3 regions of the Bilifractor sp. LCP21S3_F8 genome follow, and region 2 is predicted to be linked to each of the others. Evidence: riboswitches for the same ligand, from Rfam matches in the RefSeq annotation. Region 2 holds a riboswitch; each other region holds the start of a gene.
The links. Region 2 has a riboswitch for thiamine pyrophosphate ahead of thiW (energy coupling factor transporter S component ThiW). Riboswitches for the same ligand answer to the same signal wherever they lie in the genome.

Region 1 (6,694 bases), on a different contig from region 2:
GCGGTTTTGCGGGAAAAATGCGGAAGCAGGCGGTGGAGCAGGCGAAGGAAAATGAGGAGGCATTTCAGGAGAATGTCGCGAAATACCGCATGGAGATTCTCCGCCTGACGAATCGGATTCGGAATTCCATGCTGATGCACATGGACAATCAGGTGGTGAAGTCGAATTCGGGGAGGCTCGATGCGTCTTTGATCTGGCGCGGGCTTGAATTGGATGACGACCGTATCTTCCGGAAGGTACTTCCCGGGGACAGCGGCAATCTTTCGGTCGATATTCTGCTGGACGCGTCTACCTCGCAGGTACACCGGCAGCCGGTTGTCGCGGCGCAGGGCTATATGATCGCGGAGAGTCTTACGCGATGCGGAATCCCGGTCAGAGTGTATTCGTTTTGCTCGATGAATGGATATACCGTTGTAAACCTGTTCCGTGATTACCATGAAGTGAAGAAGAACCGGAACATCTTCCGGTATTTTACGACGGGGGCCAACCGGGACGGTCTGGCGATCCGCCTCGCCGCGGGAATGATCGAAAAAAATGATGCCGATCACCGGCTGCTGATTGTCCTGTCTGACGGAAAGCCGAACGACGCCATCAAGGTGCGGACCTCGGCGGGTTCATACAAGGATTATGCGGGCACAACCGGTGTGGAGGATACCGCCGCGGAGGTGCATCGGGCAAGGATGCAGGGCATTACCGTTCTGTGCGTTTTTACCGGCGATGAAAAAAGTCTTCCGGCAGTGCAGCATATCTACGGCAGGCATTTCGCGAGGATCCGGAAGCTGGATCTTTTCGCGGATACGGTGGGAAATATGCTGCAGACCTGTCTGAGGAATCTGTGAAGATGAATCCGGTTTTAATAGCATAGGTATCTGATACCTTTCAGAAAAATAATGGCCGTCTTATATCCCCGTAGCTAATGCAACAGGGATATAAGGCGGCATATGTTTTGGCAAATATGTTTTGGTAAAGAGAAAAATGTTTGATCCGTATCCTGGGATACGGATTTTTTTGATTCCTTTGTGTATGCTCGTGTTGTATCGGAAAGGATGGTGAAGAAAATGAAAGAAAAAGTTGGAGACGTTTTTTCTATTGCAAAAGATAACAATCCGGTTCCGGGATGCACCATCTCAAGGGAAGTGTACAGCGGTACCAATTCTATCACATACTTTTCATTAGCGGCCGGTACAGATATCAGTGCTGAAATTTATTCCAGCTATAAGCTGATTCTGGTGGCGGATGGAAGCATGGAAGTATATGGAAGAGAAGGATTTATCAGGGAACTGAATGCCGGCGGGGCTATCGTGACTCTGACAGATACCCCGATGGGAATGCGCACGCAGAAGGGCGTGGTTTACACGGAGATTTTAATTCGGAAGGAGGATATTATGAACAATACAATTAAGGCGGGTGAGGTATTTCAGCTGGCAGAGGTGGTTCCTTATCAGGCGGGCAGGATTGTGAATATGGATGTTGTCCACAACGATAAAATGAAATTTGTAGTGATGTCATTTGATAAGGGAACGGGTCTTTCCGAGCACGCGGCTCCGGGAGAAGCGATTGTTTTTGCGCTGGACGGAGAGGGAATCATCGGATATGAGGGAAAAGAGCACAAAATCAAAGCCGGCGAGAACTTTCATTTTGCTAAGGGAGGACGTCATTTTGTGAAGGCCTCGGAGAAGTTCAAGATGGCATTGCTGCTGACACTTGACTGACCGACGTTTACTGACAACTGAGTCTGAACTTGTACATATATATGAGTATTGGAGTAAGCAGAGATATGGCAAAGAAGATTGACTTTAACAAATCTGTGTATGAACTGGTGCAGGAGTACCCGGAGCTGAGAGACATCCTTTCCGGCGTCGGATTCCGGGAGATCACGAAAAAGGGAATGCTCGGTTCTGTCGGAAGAATCATGACGATTCCGAAGGGCGCGAAGATGAAAAATATCTCGATGATGGATGTGGTCATGGCACTCATGACGCACGGCTTTGAGATCGAGGGAGAAATGCCGGAGCTGAAAATGCCCTGGGAGGAAGCAAAGGACGCACAGGCAGCCGGTGACAGTGTGAGCCGGGAGGCGGCGCAGGCAGATGGTGGCAGTGTGAGCCGGGAGGCGGCGCAGGCAGAAGGCGGCAGTGTGAGCCGGGCGGCGGCGCAGACAGAAGGCGGCATGACTGAGGAGCGCAACGAACTTCTCAAGAGCTACCTGAGAAGACTCGGCAGCGGTGAGGACCTTGAAGCAGTAAGAGCCGATTTTGTGAAAAATTTCCGTGATGTTGATGCCTCCGAAATCATGAGAGCGGAGCAGGATCTTCTGAAATCCGGGACTCCTCTTGAGGAGGTGCAGAAGCTCTGCGATGTACATTCCGCGCTTTTCCACGGTGCGACAAGAGAAGAGAAGATCGCCAATGCGGAGAAGGCGGTAGAGGATTCTCTTATGAAGAAGATCGGAGACTCCTCTGTTGCAGCAGGGAAGGCCGGAGATTCCTCTGTTGCAGCAGGGGCGACAGGAGTTTCCTCTGCTGTAGAGAAGAAGAGAGCCGGTGCTTCTGTCGCTGAGCAGAGGACAGCAGACTTCTCTCGTATAGCGGAGATGACCTCAACGGCAGCTGCGGATCCGGGCGACCGCAAAGAGCTGGCGGCTTCGCTCGCGTCGGTTCCGGGCCATCCGCTGAATCTCTTTGAGAGGGAGAATCAGGCAATCGAGACGCTTCTTCTCCGTGCGCGTGAGGCTGTCGCCGGAAAGAGTGCGGACGACAGGCTTATGTCACAGCTTCGCGAGATTGCAGTTCACTACGCGAAGAAAGGAGATCTGCTCTATCCGCATCTGAAGGTGCGTTATGATATCTCCGGCCCGTCAGATGTCATGTGGACCGTGGATGATGAGATCCGCGACGAGATCAGTGCGCTTTCAAAGGATGAAGATCACGACGACGACTGGTACGGCCGGCTGTCGGCGGTGCTTGACCGGGCGGAGGAAATGATTTACAAAGAAAATAATATTCTCTTCCCGATCTGCGCGGTGAATTTCACGGCGGAAGACTGGTATTCGGTGTACCGGGACTCCGGAGATTATACGGAGATCCTCGGTCAGTCCTTTACGGACTGGGAAGAAGCGGAGCAGGCTCTGAACGCAGAGAAAAAGGCAGAAAAGCCTGGCCTCTCCCAGGGCGAGGTTGTGATGCCGGGCGGACATATGACGGTTCCGCAGCTTACAGCACTGCTGAACACCATACCGATGGAGATCAGTTTTATTGATGCGGACAACATCAACCGCTACTTCAATGAGGGACCGAAGGTCTTCAAGCGTGCGGGAATGGCCATTGACCGGGAGGTCTTTTCCTGCCATCCGCCAAAGGTAGAGCCCATGGTCCGCAGTATTCTGGACAGCTTCCGGGACGGAAGCAGGGACAGTGTACCGGTATGGATGGAGAAAAACGGAAGAACCATGCTGGTGAACTATCTTGCCGTAAGAGACCGGAAGGGCAATTATCTTGGGGCTGCGGAGCTGGTGCAGGATATGGAATTCGCGAAGGAACACTTCGCGGGTCACTGAATCAGCAGGAAAATGAATTGACGGTTTTGCTTTATCTGCTATACTGTAAATACAAAGAAAAACTGCTGGGGGAGCGGAAGCTGAGAGTGCCGTGCATGCGGCTGACCCTGATGACCTGATCCGGTTAATGCCGGCGTAGGGAAGCTGAGTCTGAATGCAGGCTGTGTGATCAAAGAAATGAATGTTTCTGAGAGTTCCGTAGCTTTGAAAAGTGAAATCCTCCCGCAGACAACTGTGAGGAGGATTATATTATGTCTGTATTTGCTACTCTTGGAAGTGACGGAGTATACCAGCTGACGCAGGTCGGCTACATTGCGGTGATTGCCGTGATCATTCTGGCACTGCTTCTGGTCTGCCTGATCCGGAAACCGGACCAGAAGGGTGTACTCGGTACGAGAAAGCTTGTGTTCTCGGCGATGGCAATCGCGCTTGCGACGGTCGCATCCATGATCAAGCTGTTTCATCTGCCGATGGGCGGCAGCATAACCTTCTTTTCCATGCTGCTGATATCGCTTGTGGGATATTGGTACGGCCTTGGGACAGGGCTGTTTGCAGGTCTTGCCTACGGTCTTCTCCAGCTGATCGTTGATCCCTATATTATTTCTCTGCCGCAGATGCTGGTGGATTATGTGTTTGCGTTTACGGCTCTCGGGCTCTCCGGTGTGTTTTCCGGGGCGAAGCACGGACTGATCAAGGGCTATCTGCTTGGAGTTGTCGGCAGGTATTTCTTCGCGGTTCTTTCAGGCTACATTTTCTTTGGAAGCTATGGCAATGAATACGGAATGTCGGCGATCGGATACTCCCTTGCCTACAATGCGATCTACATCTTCGTGGAGTGCGGCCTCACCATTGTGCTGCTTCTCATACCGGCCGTGAATAAGGCGATGATAAGGGTCAGAGGGATGGCGCTTGCGGGAGGTAATTCGAGACAGAGCGTGGCATAAGGCACGGGCGAGGCATTGAGACGGTGCGTGTGTGGGAATTTCCGGACGGTCGCAGTATGAGACGCTGAAGGCCGGAATGTCCGTGGATGATGCAGCGCAGGAATTCCCGGTCGGTCGCAGTATGAGACAGCATCCGTGTAAGTGAACATGCAGGAGGAATCAAAATGACTGTTTTTCTGCTGACAGTACTGATCGCTTCGGAGGTGGCGGCAACGTCGCTCCTGAAGTATACGCATCACTTTACCCGGCCGTTACCGTCAATTATCTGTATCGCGTGTTATTGTGTGTGTTACTACACCTTTTCTCACGTCATGGATCGTATGAACGTGGGCGTCGCCTACGCAATCTGGTGCGGAGTGGGACTGATCGCCACAAATGTCATCGGCTATCTGCTGTTCCGTCAGAAGCTGACCGGTGTCGGCGTCTTTGGAATCGTGCTGATTATCATCGGGTGTGTGATTGTAAACGTCTGGGGAACCAGATAGTGGGATACGGCAGATATGGAATACTGCAGATATAAAATATGGCAGATATAGAATACTGAAAATATATAATACGATACGGAAGATATGTAGAAGAAGGCCGCTGCGCAAACTGTTGCGTGGCGGCCTTCCTTGTTCGCTTGAAGATTCTGAACATATGGCCAGGTATCGCATCAGCTCCTCAAAAACGCAGACAGGATCGTTACACGCGAAGCGTGTGTAAGAGACTGGCCGTGATTTACGCGAATAGTGAGCCGCAGCCGAATGCGAAGTATTCGTGTGCGGCGAGCGTCGCGATAGCGAGATAAAACTCGCGCAGCGTGTTTTATCTCGTTTCGAAGGCAGCAGGAATGAGCAACACGAATGAGCTTTCTTTTTCGTTGATATTGCCGGAATGTTCCTGTATAATTCAAAATCATATTTAGTTGATAGGAAATATAATAAATGCAGAAATGTAATGCAAAAACGTGGCTGAGAGCCGGTATTATGAGGAACTGCGGCAGTGAAGTGGCGTTATGAGGAACTGCGGCTGTGGGCTGGCATTAGGAGAAGCTCCGGCTGTGGTTTCGTAACATAATGAGCGGCAGGTGTATTTTTTCTGGAGGAAGGGACGCATGAAGAGCATGATCAGGAGAGTGCCGGTTCCGATAGCAGGAGTGATGCTGGGTTTTGCGGCATTTGGGAATTTTCTGAAGAGCTATTCGAATCTTGTGTGGATTCTCATGGAGCTGGTATCCGTGGCGCTTCTGGTGCTGCTGGTTCTGAAGGCTCTTCTGTATCCGGAAGATTTGCGCCGGGATATGAAGAATCCTGCCATAGCCGGCGCTGCGGGGACTTTTTCCATGGGACTGATGTTCCTCGCGGTCAGTCTGAAGAGTGTCAGCGTTCCGGCTGGTGTGTCAGTCTGGTGGGCGGCGCTGGTGCTTCACGCGGTGCTGATCGTGTGGTTTACAGCGTCCTTTGTGCGTTGTTTTCAGCTGAAAAAAGTATACATGACATGGTTTCTGGTCTATGTGGGCATTGTGGCGGCTGCGGCGACGAGCCCTGCTTTCGGGATGCAGGCGCTCGGCAGAGTGCTGACGGTTTACGGTCTGGCAGCGACGTCGGTATTGATGATCCTGATGGCGGTCCGTTATCGTAAGCTCCCTGCGGAGAAGCTGCTTGCGCCTCTGACGGCGATCTGTGCGGCGCCGTTCAGTCTGTGCCTGGTGGGATATCATCAGTCCTTTGAGACAAAGGATCCTGCTGTATTTCTGGTGATCTTTCTGTTCTCCAGCGCCTTCTATGTGCTCGGACTGGTACAGGTATTCCGATACATCGGGGGAACATTTTATCCGTCATTTTCGGGATTTACGTTTCCGTTCATCAATACCGCAATCGGAACCCGGCTGACATGGAACGCGCTTCGTGCGGGGGACTGGGGGAAAAACCTTTCCGGATTTGTGCCGGGACGGGGAAATGATATTGTGACTGTATTTTTGGTACTGGCAGATGTAGAATGTATAATTGCCGGGATTTTGCTGGGTATTGTTTTTTTCAGGTATGTTGTGTTTTTGTCCGGAAAAGAACAGACAGCAGCTGCCGGCACAGGCAGATTGCGGCAGCCGATGATGCCGCAGGAGGAAAAAAGAGGAGGATATCAGAAGCATGCTCGAACATATTCACACACATCGTAATCTGATTGGGTTTGATGAAAATGGAATCCCGGTCGT
Region 2 (6,694 bases):
ACGGTAATCCGTGCAGCGACGCGCCGACCGTTCTGTCCAATATCGTAGCAAAGAAGGGCGGCGGCATCATGCCGCTTGGTGGAAATGATCCTCTGACCGGAAGCCACAAGGGTTACGGATGGGGCATGGTCTGCGAAATCCTCAGTTCCATCCTCTCAAACGGCGTGAACTCGGATCAGTGCTGCACCTTCAAGGATAAAACCGGAATCTGCCATGGCTTCATCGCGATCAATCCCGCCTTCTTCGGAGATGCGGAAGCCATCAAGAAGAACTTCTCCGATTACCTTCAGAGACTTCGTGAGAGCCCGAAGGCAGAAGGTCAGGAACAGATCTATACGCATGGAGAAAAAGAAATTTTTGCAGAAAAAGACAGAAGAGAAAACGGTATTCCGGTAAACGACAATACCATGGTAGAGCTCAGCAACCTCTGCTCCTACCTGCACATGGACTTCAGCAAATACTTTGAGGGATATCAGGTCAACAAAGATTCCAAATTCTTCGCCGGCAATTACTGATTTCCTTTACAGCAATGCCTCCGGAGTGGTAACCTGTTCCGGAAGGCATATTGCGGCTGGACAAATTCTGTACGGTAACGGTTTCCACACAATAACCATTAATTTGACGATAACCAATATTTTTGTACAGCAGCAATTCTTATTCGGTAACAATTTCAATTCATATTCATAAATTCATATTCATATATGGAGGATAATCAAATGGATTACGCAAAGGAATCCCTGAAAAAGCACTATGAGTGGAAGGGTAAAATTGAAATCAAGCTGAGAGCTGAAGTAGACAGCGCCGAGGCGCTGAGCCTTGCATACACCCCGGGTGTTGCGCAGCCCTGTCTTGAGATCCAGAAGGATATCAATAAAAGTTACGAGCTGACCAGAAGATGGAACACCGTCGCAGTTGTAACAGACGGCTCCGCAGTACTCGGCCTGGGCGACATCGGACCGGAGGCAGGAATGCCGGTTATGGAAGGAAAATGCGCGCTCTTCAAAGCTTTCGGCGATGTAGACGCAATCCCGATCTGTGTAAAAACACATGATGTAGACGAGATCGTAAAGACCGTTTCTCTCATTTCCGGATCCTTCGGCGGCATCAACCTCGAGGACATCGCTGCTCCGAGATGCTTTGAGATCGAAGAGAAGCTGAAGAAGTGCACCGATATTCCGATTTTCCATGATGACCAGCATGGAACCGCGGTTATCACCCTTGCAGGCCTGATGAATGCGCTCAAAGTTGTCGGCAAGAACATCGAGGATATCAAGATCGTCACATCCGGTGCCGGCGCTGCCGGAATCGCTATCATCAAGCTTCTGATCTCCATGGGTCTCAAGAATGTTATCATGACTGACCGCAAGGGCGCAATCTATGAGGGCCGTGAAGGACTGAACCCGGTCAAGGAAGAGATGGCGAAGATCACAAACCGCTCACATGAGTCCGGCACTCTGGCAGACGTCATCAAGGGAGCTGATGTATTTATCGGTGTTTCCGCACCCGGCACACTGACTCAGGATATGGTTCGCAGCATGGCAAAGGATCCGATCATTTTTGCGTGCGCAAACCCGGTACCGGAAATTTATCCGGATGACGCAAAGGCTGCAGGCGCAGCAGTTGTATCGACCGGAAGAAGTGACTTCCCGAACCAGATCAACAACGTTCTCTGCTTCCCGGGCATCTTCCGCGGAGCTCTGGATGTACGCGCATCCGACATCAATGACGAGATGAAGATCGCCGCTGCAAAGGCAATCGCCGGCCTTGTCTCCGACAAGGAGCTTTCCGCAGATTACATTCTTCCGAAGGCATTTGATCCGAGAGTAAAGACTGCCGTTGCCGAAGCTGTCGCTAAGGCAGCCCGTGAGAGCGGAGTCGCAAGAATCTGAATATAATATTTTGACACAAATATTCTGACACAGTCAGAAAGGCTGCCGCAGCTTGTTTTCCTGTACGGATCACATCGCTGCGGCAGCCTTTTTTTACGCGAACAGTGAGCCGCAGCCGAATGTGAAGTATTCGTGTGCGGCGAGCGTCGCGATAGCGAGATAAAACTCGCGCAGCGTGTTTTATCTCTTTGCATTTTTCACGCTGTGTACTTTTGACTTTCCAGGGAGCATTTCTCCACCTTCTTACAATACATCCGTCAAAGCCACTCGCATCACGTATTTACAGCTTATCACGCTGTATTTTCTGGCAGACTATTACACCGCGCCCTTCCGCCTTATCACACGGTATTCTGCCAGCCTGCTGCATCGCGTCGTTCCAGCTCACATAGGATTCGTCAGCAATCCCCCGGATTCTGTCCCAGTCCTTTTCATAGCTGCTCTCGAACATCGCAACGGTATAATACCCGGCACCTGAAGCGGTTTCCAGACAATAGGCAGCATCCTCAAACACCGCCACATCGGACGGCAGGAGAGAGGTGCCTGTCTCATCGGCCATTTTCTCCCTGCAGAAATCATAGATGTCCGGATCCCGCTTTCCCCTGCCGATTTCCTCACAGCTCACAAAAAAGTCAAAATATTCCAGAATTCCGTTCCGCCGGAAACACGCCCTGGAAAGCGCGGTGTCATTTGCCGTTGCGACGCACATGCGCACACCCCGTTCCCGGAGGCTTCGGAGATAAGCGGCGGCTCCCTCCTTCAGCGGAATGTCCTCCTCGTAGTGCTTTCGTATCAGAGCGAACATTTCTTCCATCACTTCTCCGGGCGTTTTCGCAAGACTGTATCTGTGAATGAAATACGCCGAGCTTTCGGACATTGTCATGGTTTCGATCGGCGCAAGATCCTCCCGGGATGCATGAATGCCCAGACCGCCGAGATAATCCTCCGCGAGATGATCCCAGTACCGCATCGAATCCGCCAGCGTGCCGTCCACATCAAAAATCGCGTACTTTTTCCGCATTTCTCTGTTCCTCCTGACACCGGATGCCCTGATCCACCTTCTCCGGAGTCATATTGAAGACGGCATCGATCAGATCTGTGCGGAAGGTGGCGTTTCCGGTTCCCTTCTCCAGACGCTTCTGTTCCGCGATCTCTCCCGCAAGGCCCATCACCGTCATTGCACTCACGACAGCGCGGAAGGAATTCTCTCTGTCGGCACCGCAGAACGCTCCGATCAGCGAAGTAAGCATGCATCCGCTTCCGGTAATCCGTGCCATCGTTGCGCACCCATTATGGAGAATCACTGTCTGTTCTCCGTCAGTCACGATATCTGTCTCTCCGGATACGGCTATGACGCTTCGGATCCGCAGAGCCAGTTTTTCGGCCATCACAATACTCTTCTCGAGATTATCTGCGGTAATCTCATCCTCCGCGCTGACATCCACGCCCCTCCCGGTTTTCGCCTCAAGGCCTCCTGTCTCAATCGCACGGATCTCAGAGGCATTTCCCCGGATTGCGGTAAAATGGACCGTCTCCAGAAGCTCCCGGATGCTGTACCGCCGCAGCGTTGTGCTGCCGGCAGCGACCGGATCCAGAACAACCGGGATTCCCAGCTCATTCGCATGCTGTCCGGCAATGATCATGCTGTCTACCGATTCAATCGCTCCGAGATTGCAGACAAGGGCATTCATTCCCTCCACTCCCTCGCGGACCTCGCGAACATCCATCGTCATCGCCGGTGTTCCTCCTGCCGCAAGAATGATATTCGCGCAGTCATTGACCGTGACAAAATTTGTGATACACTGCACCGCAGGCTTCGTTTCCTGCACTTTTCGAAGAGATTCTCCATACTCCATCTGTTATGATTCCTTCCATAAAATGCTTCATCATTTTTTCAGTGGACTTCCCGGCCGCGGAAAATTTTTCATTTGTTCAGCTGCGCCTGCATCTTCGGCAGCGCCTTGGATCGCTTCAGCACCAGGAGAACCGCAATGGCGAGGGTTGCCCCCATCGCAGATGCTGGGCCGTAGTAGGGGATAAGATAAAAAATCGCGTATTTAATGTGAAGTGCCAGATTGAAAATCACGCTTGCCAGTACCGCGCTGATGAATCCGGTTCCGATGACTTCTCCGACCCATGCTGCCCAGAGCTTATGCGTTTTTCTATACAGAATACCGGAAAGCAGGGCACCAAAAATCGCGCCGATCACAGCCTGAAAATCACAGCCGACCAGAGCCACCCGCATGCAGCCCGTCAGAAGAGCTGCGATGAAATTATACCACGGGCCCAGAAAAACCGCCCCCATAACGTTGCAGAAGTGCTGAAACGGAGCCATGTGCGGAAACCATACAAAGGTATTCAGCACAAATCCGAGACACGCGAGCATCGCGGTAAATACCATTTTCTTCAGAGACAGCTTTCCTGCCCGTGACCCTTCCGGAAGCGAGGCAGCAGCAGAAGCTGCATTCTTTGCAGAAACCGTGGTTGTGTTCCATTTGTTTTTCATGATCATATCCCTTCCTTTTTAAGATTTAAAGAAATTGATGACGCGCCGGCTGATTGTCACTATGATCACCGGTCCGGACGCGAAACGAGATAAAACACGCTGTGCGAGTTTTATCTCGCTATCGCGACGCTCGCATAAAAAAACAGACTGCCAAACGACAGTCTGCATAATTACGCATGATCACAGCGATGCTCCCTACGTTGGCATTATCCAAATCAGGTTAATGGGTCGACAGCTGAAATCCGTCCTCTCAGCCCGATGCATCGGGCTCCCCAGTCTGTTTCTCTTGATTTTTCTAAAGCGTTCTGCTTTAACGGTGCTATTATAACACAATCCATTCAGAAAGTGCACACAAAATGTCAATCTATTGTTTCTGAACTGAGCTTCTGTCCAATCTGATATGCATTTTTCAGGTCCACAGGGAAATTCTTTTCATGTGATAATTTCTTTTTGGCCTCATCAAAGCTGCCCATATTAAACTTTGAATAATCAGATACCTGCAGTGTATCCTGACTGCTCCCACGGGCAAGCCCGTGGGGTTCTGGTTGCCAAGTTTAGCTTGTAATCGTACACCATTTTCAGGCCTTGGAGTTACAAGTGTAAATCTGTTTGAATCAGGACTTTCATTACCAAGCAGTCCAACGACCACATTAGCGGTAAATTTCTGCTTTTCAGCAAGGAAGTACAGTCAATCTCCCTGATATTGAATTGTTAAGCTACTTTAATTCCGCTATTCAGTATCTTGATTTTATTAGCCTTAATCCATGTGATTAGGGCTTTTTCTTTGTTGTATTGAGCCTTAAATTCTGTAATACATTTTTCTTTATCTATGTTCTGTGTTCTATAATCGTAGCAGTAAAGCAGATATGATGAATACCAGTCTCTTTGTACTTCAGTACCATCACGAAGTTTATACAGCCTGTCAGACAATTTCTTTTTAATGTAATCATCAGCCGTATGGTCGTACTGGCTTGCTCTGTAATTGTTCGGAACTTCTATATATGTACCACCTGTGACCTTAAACTTCTTTTCTACTGTAGTCTGAAATCCAGAGGGGCAGCGGTTCTTTATGGATTTACCGAAACGCTTTTTCTTATTGAACTTTCCTTTGTTATTAATGGTAGTTTCTTTAGTTCGTTTCATCAGCTTGCCTGCATTTTTAGGCTCTGTCACAAATATGTCTCCGAGACTTCGCAAATGGTTAGAATCCTCATTTATTGCGAGCTGCCTGTTTACTGCATTGATACGGCACAATTCAGCATGTTTAGATTTCAGCTTCTTATAATGATTTGAATATTTCCAGGTCTTACGACCTTTCTTAATAGTGCCATCATCATTATAATTCTGTGGATTCGCTGCCCGCCTTGACCTCTCCATGGCGCGGTAAAGGAGCCGTTCCTTTCTTTCGGATGTCTGGATACTGTTACCACGCTCCGAAAGATTTTTTAAGCCAACCTCGGTATCTGATGTATATGCAACCGTCTGCGTTCCGATATCAGCGCCTATCGTACCTTTGCCGTATATGTGACGGGGATTGCCGTACTTGTCATATTTAGGCATCGCTTTTCCTTCGATGGTTAGATGTAGATATAGTCTGTATTTACCTCTTATCAGCTTAGGCACGAGAGTAGCATAGCATGGTCTGTATGTGTCTATGCAGCAGGCATCTTCGATAAGTGTATTAACAGCTTTATTATTTATGTTCTCTGGTTCGGCAAGATAAGATAAAACGGCAGCTACTTCATCCTGTTGAAATCTGTCATTTACCTGTATTCCAAACATAGTTTTACCAAGCCTGAATTGCAGTTTATTATCCTTAACGGACATTGAGATGCCACGGTTTATCTGTTTTGCCCTGATGCAGGGTAAATCTCCATATTTTGAAAAATGTATTGTTTTGCCATTATCATAGAGGCATTTTTCGATACCACGCCATACATCCTCAGCTTTGGTGAGGGCGAATATAGCATCTATACCATATTTCTTGCCTATCGGAATCATGGACTTTCTGCAAAAATCCCATGTGACGTTATATTCAGACTGCATTTTATTAAGCTGTTTTGCCAAAACCCTACGTTTATCTTTGTCTTGAGTATTGCCATATAATTTAAGCAGTTTACGGTATCTTTTCGTACGCAGGAGCTGGTCATAATTCTTTCTCATAAGCCCGACAAGTTCATTGCCTGCTTTGCGTATCTTATCAGAAAGAGTAACTACCTTCACGACATCAGAATATGGCATATCAGTTTCAGCAACAAGGATATGCCTGTCGGAAAGTTTATGAAATTGCTTCAATATTTTC
Region 3 (6,694 bases), on a different contig from region 2:
TGGGAGTTCTTCAGAAGATATACGGCATTCTCCACCATCTCCATGAATTCAGAGGACTCTGCGATCCGTTTTGCCTTGCCGATATTTCCCTGGGCAAAGGATGCCATGATATCCGCCTGATAGTCGGGCACATGGAGCTGCTGCATCAGATAATCCTTCATCTCTTCCTCGGTAACCGGCTTCAGATTTAATGTCACGCATCTGGAGCGTATCGTCGGAAGCAGAATCTCCGGATTGTCCGCCAGAAGCATGATGACGGCATATTCCGGCGGTTCCTCGATCGTCTTCAGAAGCGCGTTCTGCGCCTGCGGCGTCATCTTTCCCGCTTCCTCCACGATATATATCTTATACCTGCTCTCATAGGGACGGATCTGCACATCCTCCACCAGCTGCTCCCGGATCTCGTCGATTCCTACAGAGTTCGGCTTTTCATGCGTCACATAGATAATATCCGGATGATTTCCGCCAAGAGCCTTACGGCAGGAGGCACATTTTCCGCAGGGTTCCGTTCCATGCTCCTCGCACTGAAGCGTCATGGCGAACAGTGTCGCTATGAGCCGCTTTCCAGATCCCTTCTCCCCGCCGATAATATACGCATGAGAGATTTTTCCCGTCCGGACTGCATTCTGAATATGTGACACTACATCTTTATGTCCAACAATCCCCGCAAATCCCTTCATTTCGTCAGGTTCACGCATGATTAATCCCTCCTTGAGCTTGATATTCTGCGAACTTCTGCTTCGCGCGTGACGATCTTGTCTGCATTTTCGAAGAGCTATTCAATCTATGATACCATAATTCCTGTCGCCTGGGTACCCTCCGCCTGTTCTTCTTCTGCTGCTGTCCATCCTTACTGTGCGCATGACTGACAAGGCCGATCGTTTACAGGATCCTTATCTGAACATGATGACTGGCAGCGTTTTTTCTTCCTGCGCATGATTGTCGGCATTCTTCTTCTGTCAGGGCATCATGGCCGGCGCTGTTTTATCGAAAGGATAAAGCCTGCGATTTCATCGATGCATTCCTGGATCGTTCCGTTGTTTTTAAACCGCCTGGTGATGCCGGCCCGCGCTGTTTTTTCCCCGGAAAAGTCCTTTTGATCCGCCAGAAATCGCCTGCACATTTCTTCGTACTGAGGCTGCTTCTGCTTCCGTTCTCTCCGCAGTGCCCGCTCCAGACGGATTCCATCGTCTACTTCAATATAGATTGGAACCATGACATTCCTTCCGTAGTACCGGACCATCTGCTCATAGGATTCCAGCGTACCGATTCCGAGATAATCGCTCTTCTTCAGATCAATCTGTCCCTCATCCGCCGTAAAATAATACCACGGTCCGCTGACCGTCTGATAACAGCGTTCCTCAATGATCCGCCCGGCTTTTCTCAGTTCCGCCAGATGCCTCTCGTCTGAAAAATAATATTCTCTGCCGTTCTCTTCTCCCTGCCGCATCGGCCTTGTGGTATACAGCACGATCGGCTTCAGATTCAGCTCCGACCGGGCAAGCAGCGCGGTGTATATGTGATCCTTCCCGCTTGCGCTCTTTCCCATAATGTAAAAAATTGTACCCATATTCACTCTCCACCGGTCACCGATACGCCCGGTGCCTCTCTCGGCTTCGTCCTGTATCATGACCTCATCCCGAGCTGCGGCTTCCTCCCACACAGCGGCCTTTCTCCTGCGTCACAACATCTGGTCCGCACCGCGCATTTTCCCTGAGTCGTAACATTTGATCCGCGCAGCGGTTTTTCTGTCGCACGATTTCCTTCCCCACGACCGCGGCTGTTACCTGCGCTGCGGTTTTCCCGCGCCGCGGTTTTTTCTGACGCTGTGGCTCCTTACTCTGTCTCCGCTTTCTCGTTTGTCGGCCTCTTTCCCATCCGGCGAAGACGCCGGATCAGGAATGGAAGCTCAAATATGCTCATCGCGATCCATCCGAAAAGATACGACCATGGAATCGAGATGAAACCCCAGTGCCACACGAACACCATCGGTATTTCCGATGCGACCCGGACTCCCATGTTGATCAGACTGGAATATAACGTGACCTTCAAGTCCCCCGTTCCCCGGAAATATCCCTGAAGTCCGTTTGTGAACGCGGGAACCGGATACATGACCGCAATGAGCCGCATATAGCGCTGCCCTTCCGCGATGACCTCAGGATCCGAAGTAAACAGCCTGGTCAGCGGCCCTGCCGCCAAAAACACCACAGCACCGATCACCACGCCATAAACGAGCTCGCAATACATTCCGGCACGATATGTCCGCTTCACCCGCGACGCATTCCCCGCTCCGACGTTCTGCGCCATCACCGAAGTCATGGCGTGCGCGATATTCTGCTGGGGAATCGTTGCAAAATCATCCACCCGGTTCGTTGCGTTGAAAGCCGCCGTCGCGTTTACCCCGAGCGTATTTACGATGGTCTGGGTTCCAATCTTTCCCATCTGAACCGTGCTCTGCTGGAGCGCACTCACAAAACCGAACGCAAGGGTTTTCTTCAGCATCGACCAGTCAAAGATCAGCCATTTTTTTCCAAGACGAAGCTCCGGAACCTTCCTCTGAATATAGAAATAACAAAGAACCGCACTGAGGGCCTCACAGATCACCGTACTGATCGCGGCGCCTTCCACTCCCATGTGAAGTAACGCGATAAAAAAAAGATCCCCGAGAATATTCAGTACCGCACTTCCGCCGAGAAAAATCAGCGGAGAGACGCTGTCACCCATCGCCCGCAGCATACTGGCCAGATAATTATAGATAAAACTGAAGAACATGCCGAACAGTATGATCCTCAGATAGAAGACTCCCTCCGGAAGAATGACCGCCTCCACCTGCAGCGCCATCAGAAGCGGCTTCGCTGCCACAAACATCACAGCCGCGACTGCCACGGAGAAAACGCACCCTGAGATCATTCCCGTACTTACCTGTCTCTGCAGCTCCTCCTTCTTTCCCGCTCCATACAGCGTGCTTACCAGTATTCCCGCCCCGAGACAGATCCCGTTTGTGAAAAGCAGAACCAGGGTAACCAGAGGATTTGTCGTACCCACTGCCGCGAGCGCTGTTTTTCCGACAAACCGTCCCACAATCATGCTGTCTGCCGCATTATAAGTAAGCTGAAGAAGCGTTCCCAGAACCAGGGGAATTGTAAACAGTATCAGGGTCTTTAGAATCGGCCCTTTCGTCATATCCTTCGTCATATCCCAAACCCGCTTTCAAACTCATACCTGCACATTATACCACCGAAGATGCAGGATTCCATTTTAAATCTGCGGCAGGCGGGCAAAATCAACAATTAACTTTGGTATCCTTTGCTGCCTTTGCTTTGCTGTTTTAACCCGCCACAGGATTGACACTGAAAAATAAAGTGACTAAAATATAGAAATACAGCAGGGGAGTCCGCCGGAAAGGACTGAGATACAGATGTTGTCTGTGACCCTTATACCTGATCTGGATCATGCCAGCGTAGGAAGCGTAAAGAGAATCATAGGATTTTTCCGTAGAAAACCCGCTCTTCATCCTTGATACAGCAGTGCCTGATTCATTCCGGTGCTGCTGCATTTTTTATGCCGACAGACGCAGAAATCCACCTGCGGCGCGCGATTTCCTTGTTGGCTGTTGAATACGAAGATGTTGAAAAGGGAAAAGGAGGAAAAAAGAAATGAAGGCAAGTGTAGCCATTCAGACATTACCAGATGTGGACAACGATGAAGAGCTGATCCGGATTGTAGATGAGGTTATCGCCTACATCAAGAGCACCGGCCTCAGCTATTATGTGGGGCCTTTCGAGACCGCCATCGAAGGAGACAGCTACGACCAGCTGATGGACGAAAGGAATGCCAGCATGTCGCAATCCGCGCCGGCGCACCGTCTGTCTCCGCATACATCAAGGTGGTATACAACCCGGAACAGGAGATTCTGAGTATCGACAAAAAAGTTTCAAAACATCATACGAAATAATACCGACAGAAATTTCCGGAGCCAGTCGTCATGAGTATCCCTGCTGCAGTCATCATATATATGCCAGCTGCAGCAGGGATATCTTCAGCCCTCTCTGTGATAAAGCCTGTTGTAGTATTCCAGGGAATAGTGGTAGAGCTCGTCCCTCGCGATGTCCGTCTGTTTCGGATCTGTCATATCCGTCATTACGCTCGCCAGGATTCTGCCGTTTTCTCCGTAATGATCCACGAAATCACGCACAATTCTCCGGATTTCTTTCTCATCCGCCCCGTGTGGTATATCAATATCAAAGGCGAAGCTCATTTTCGTATTCCACTGATCAAACAATTCATCGTAATCATTGGCACGATGCTGCGGATTCCAGTAATCCACTCCCATTTCGATCATTTCCGGGAGATACTGGCCGTTCTTGCCACAAGAGTGCAGCTCTACAAACCGACCATTCTTTTTTACGAAATCATGCAGGAATTTTTTCTCATAAGGCAGAAGCTGCTCATCGAACATCTTGTTCGAGAAAAAGCCTGCGCGCTCGGTGCCCCAGTCATCGTGATACAGAACGCCGTCCACGCGCCCGTAATAATCGAATACCTTCTGCGTTGTCTCGATCTTGTAGTCCGCCATTTTGTCAAAGAAGTCCGCCAGAAGCTCCGGTTCCTCATAAAATGCCATCAATGACTCCGCAAACGGAATCAGCTCGTGAAGTCTCTCAAAAATGCCTTCCGTACACTGGTATATATGCACACGATCCGGATCCAGATCCTTCTGAATCTTCTTCCCGTCCGCTTCAAAATCGACCCCGGAGATATCCGGCCATTCCAGTTCTTCCTTCCACTTCGAAAAATCCGATATGGTTCTGGTTCCCGGTTTGGTAATCATACCGTTAATACTGTCGACCATCTCCCAGTATACGCCCCACCAGTCATATCCGCTCACCTCCGGAACCGGATGTTCCTCTATGGCGTCCGGCCATATGGTATTCGATTCAAAGAAATAGCACGGAATCCAGTACGGTTGTTCTCCCTTGACCGCACGGATGTAATTGTCCCGCACGGATACCGGCCTCCCGCTGATCGGCGGTTTCGGCTGCTGAATCAGCCACGGAAATGTACCCGGCTGTGCCCAGTTCCTGGAATAATCTCTCTCTGATGCCCTTTTCATATATTTTCCAATCATATCTATTCCTCTTTTCCTCAACCTGTAAGCTTCTCAATTTGAAAAATATACGCATTCAATTTCGTCAAAAACTCTGTTCCTGCGCCGGCTGATTATATCTATTCTTCCCGTCGTTCCTGTCCTTCTTTTCTTTCTTATGTATTTTCTGTCTTATGTATTTTCCTTCTTGAACGGACTCGCAAAAACAAAGATGACTGCCGCCACAAGATCGAATACAATTGCGATCACAATCATCGGAAGAATAAAATGATCCTCACCAAAGATCCGCATCAGAAGCGAATTATACGGTGAAGCCACAAATCCTCCCAGATTCATGCATGCAAGGATAAGAGAAGATGCCATTGCTACCGTGCTCGGTGGTGTCACCATGCCCATCCATGTCATGAATGCGGGGAAGAAGGTCGAAAATCCGAATCCCACAACAATAAGACCTATGGTCATGACGATCATGCTGTGTCCGGCGAAGACCAGCAGAAAACCAACTCCGCACAGAGCCATCCCCAGAGTAATTACAAACCTCTTTACTGCCTTAAACAGAAAACCGAAGGTGAAACCGGCAGCCACTCCGGCAACTGTGTACAGGGAGAGGGATGTGGCTGCCACTGCAGGACCACCGGCATTTCTCTGCACAAACAGCGTCGACATATTCAGCATGATCGGAAACGCGAACAGATTGTAGAAAAAGATCAGTGCTGCGATCACATACACCTTTTTTCCGACAGACTCCTTTTTCCCACTGTTCGAAACGACCTCTTCCACCGGCGGCTCCGGAAGGAAAAATGCCATGATCACGGCAACAATAAGGAGCGCATGCCCCCAGAATACCATCTGCCAGCCTCTCTCACCCGTACCTGCCAGGAATCCTCCCAACATCTGCAGGACAATTCCTCCGGCATTCATAAACAGCGTACCATATCCCAGAATGCTTGCCTGTTTCTGTCCTTTATACAAGCCAACGATCAGCGCATTGCCGAGCGGCGCCATGAGACCTGCTCCGAAACCCATGACCGCGCGGCAGACCAGCGTAAGCTCAAAATTGTCAAAAAACGCCGGCGCCACGCCTCCGATCAGCGCAATGACTGACGCAATGATCGCAAGCGTCCTGTACCTGATCTTTCTCCCCATTATCGCCCCGGCAAGAAATGTGCCGATCACGATGAATAAGGTCGGGAGCGTTGAAATATAGGAAATATACTCTGCCTTGTCCGGCCAGTGTTCCATAAAAGTTGCCATAGCGGGGGTCACAACCGTGATCGCCATTGAGACAAAATACAGTGTCATGATCGCCGCAAGCTGTGGGCCACGTACCTTTTTTTCTTCCATCTTTTATCCTCCTTGTAAATTTTCCTTGTAAATCCTCCTGTCCTGCATAAACGACACTGCTATACGTGTAAATTCGCCGCACCGCAATTAATCAGGTTCGGTCTTCTTCCATTTTTCCGGAACCGCGCGCACCTTTCCGGACTGCAGAAAACCGAAATTCTTGTTCATGGTTAATATTCTAGAGAAATAAACCTTTCCGGGACAGAGCATGTCAGCACAAGAATACCGAATTTACGGCTTTGA

Region 1: linked by a shared signal. The riboswitch ahead of ACTQ3A_RS09090 (energy-coupled thiamine transporter ThiT) and the one ahead of thiW (energy coupling factor transporter S component ThiW) in region 2 are both predicted to bind thiamine pyrophosphate.
Region 3: linked by a shared signal. The riboswitch ahead of ACTQ3A_RS13090 (thiamine-binding protein) and the one ahead of thiW (energy coupling factor transporter S component ThiW) in region 2 are both predicted to bind thiamine pyrophosphate.

The regions. Positions count from the first base shown of each region.
Region 1 covers NZ_JBQKIK010000017.1:60,101-66,794, forward strand. The annotation lists gene ACTQ3A_RS09075 (hypothetical protein) at 1-839, shown strand, start outside; gene ACTQ3A_RS09080 (cupin domain-containing protein) at 1,059-1,712, shown strand; gene ACTQ3A_RS09085 (DUF438 domain-containing protein) at 1,778-3,556, shown strand; TPP riboswitch at 3,614-3,715, shown strand; gene ACTQ3A_RS09090 (energy-coupled thiamine transporter ThiT) at 3,808-4,500, shown strand; gene ACTQ3A_RS09095 (DMT family transporter) at 4,665-4,985, shown strand; gene ACTQ3A_RS09100 (TDT family transporter) at 5,597-6,658, shown strand; gene cooS (anaerobic carbon-monoxide dehydrogenase catalytic subunit) at 6,630-6,694, shown strand, end outside.
Region 2 covers NZ_JBQKIK010000004.1:26,492-33,185, forward strand. The annotation lists gene ACTQ3A_RS03090 (Ldh family oxidoreductase) at 1-515, shown strand, start outside; gene ACTQ3A_RS03095 (NAD(P)-dependent malic enzyme) at 717-1,889, shown strand; gene ACTQ3A_RS03100 (HAD family hydrolase) at 2,170-2,907, opposite strand; gene thiM (hydroxyethylthiazole kinase) at 2,882-3,742, opposite strand; gene thiW (energy coupling factor transporter S component ThiW) at 3,811-4,392, opposite strand; TPP riboswitch at 4,568-4,677, opposite strand; gene ACTQ3A_RS03115 (hypothetical protein) at 4,802-5,041, opposite strand; gene ACTQ3A_RS03120 (hypothetical protein) at 5,104-6,694, opposite strand, start outside.
Region 3 covers NZ_JBQKIK010000039.1:8,547-15,240, forward strand. The annotation lists gene holB (DNA polymerase III subunit delta') at 1-680, opposite strand, end outside; gene ACTQ3A_RS13080 (guanylate kinase) at 968-1,570, opposite strand; gene ACTQ3A_RS13085 (MATE family efflux transporter) at 1,837-3,195, opposite strand; TPP riboswitch at 3,377-3,484, shown strand; partial or broken gene ACTQ3A_RS13090 (thiamine-binding protein) at 3,657-3,955, shown strand; gene ACTQ3A_RS13095 (uroporphyrinogen decarboxylase family protein) at 4,040-5,128, opposite strand; gene ACTQ3A_RS13100 (MFS transporter) at 5,279-6,451, opposite strand.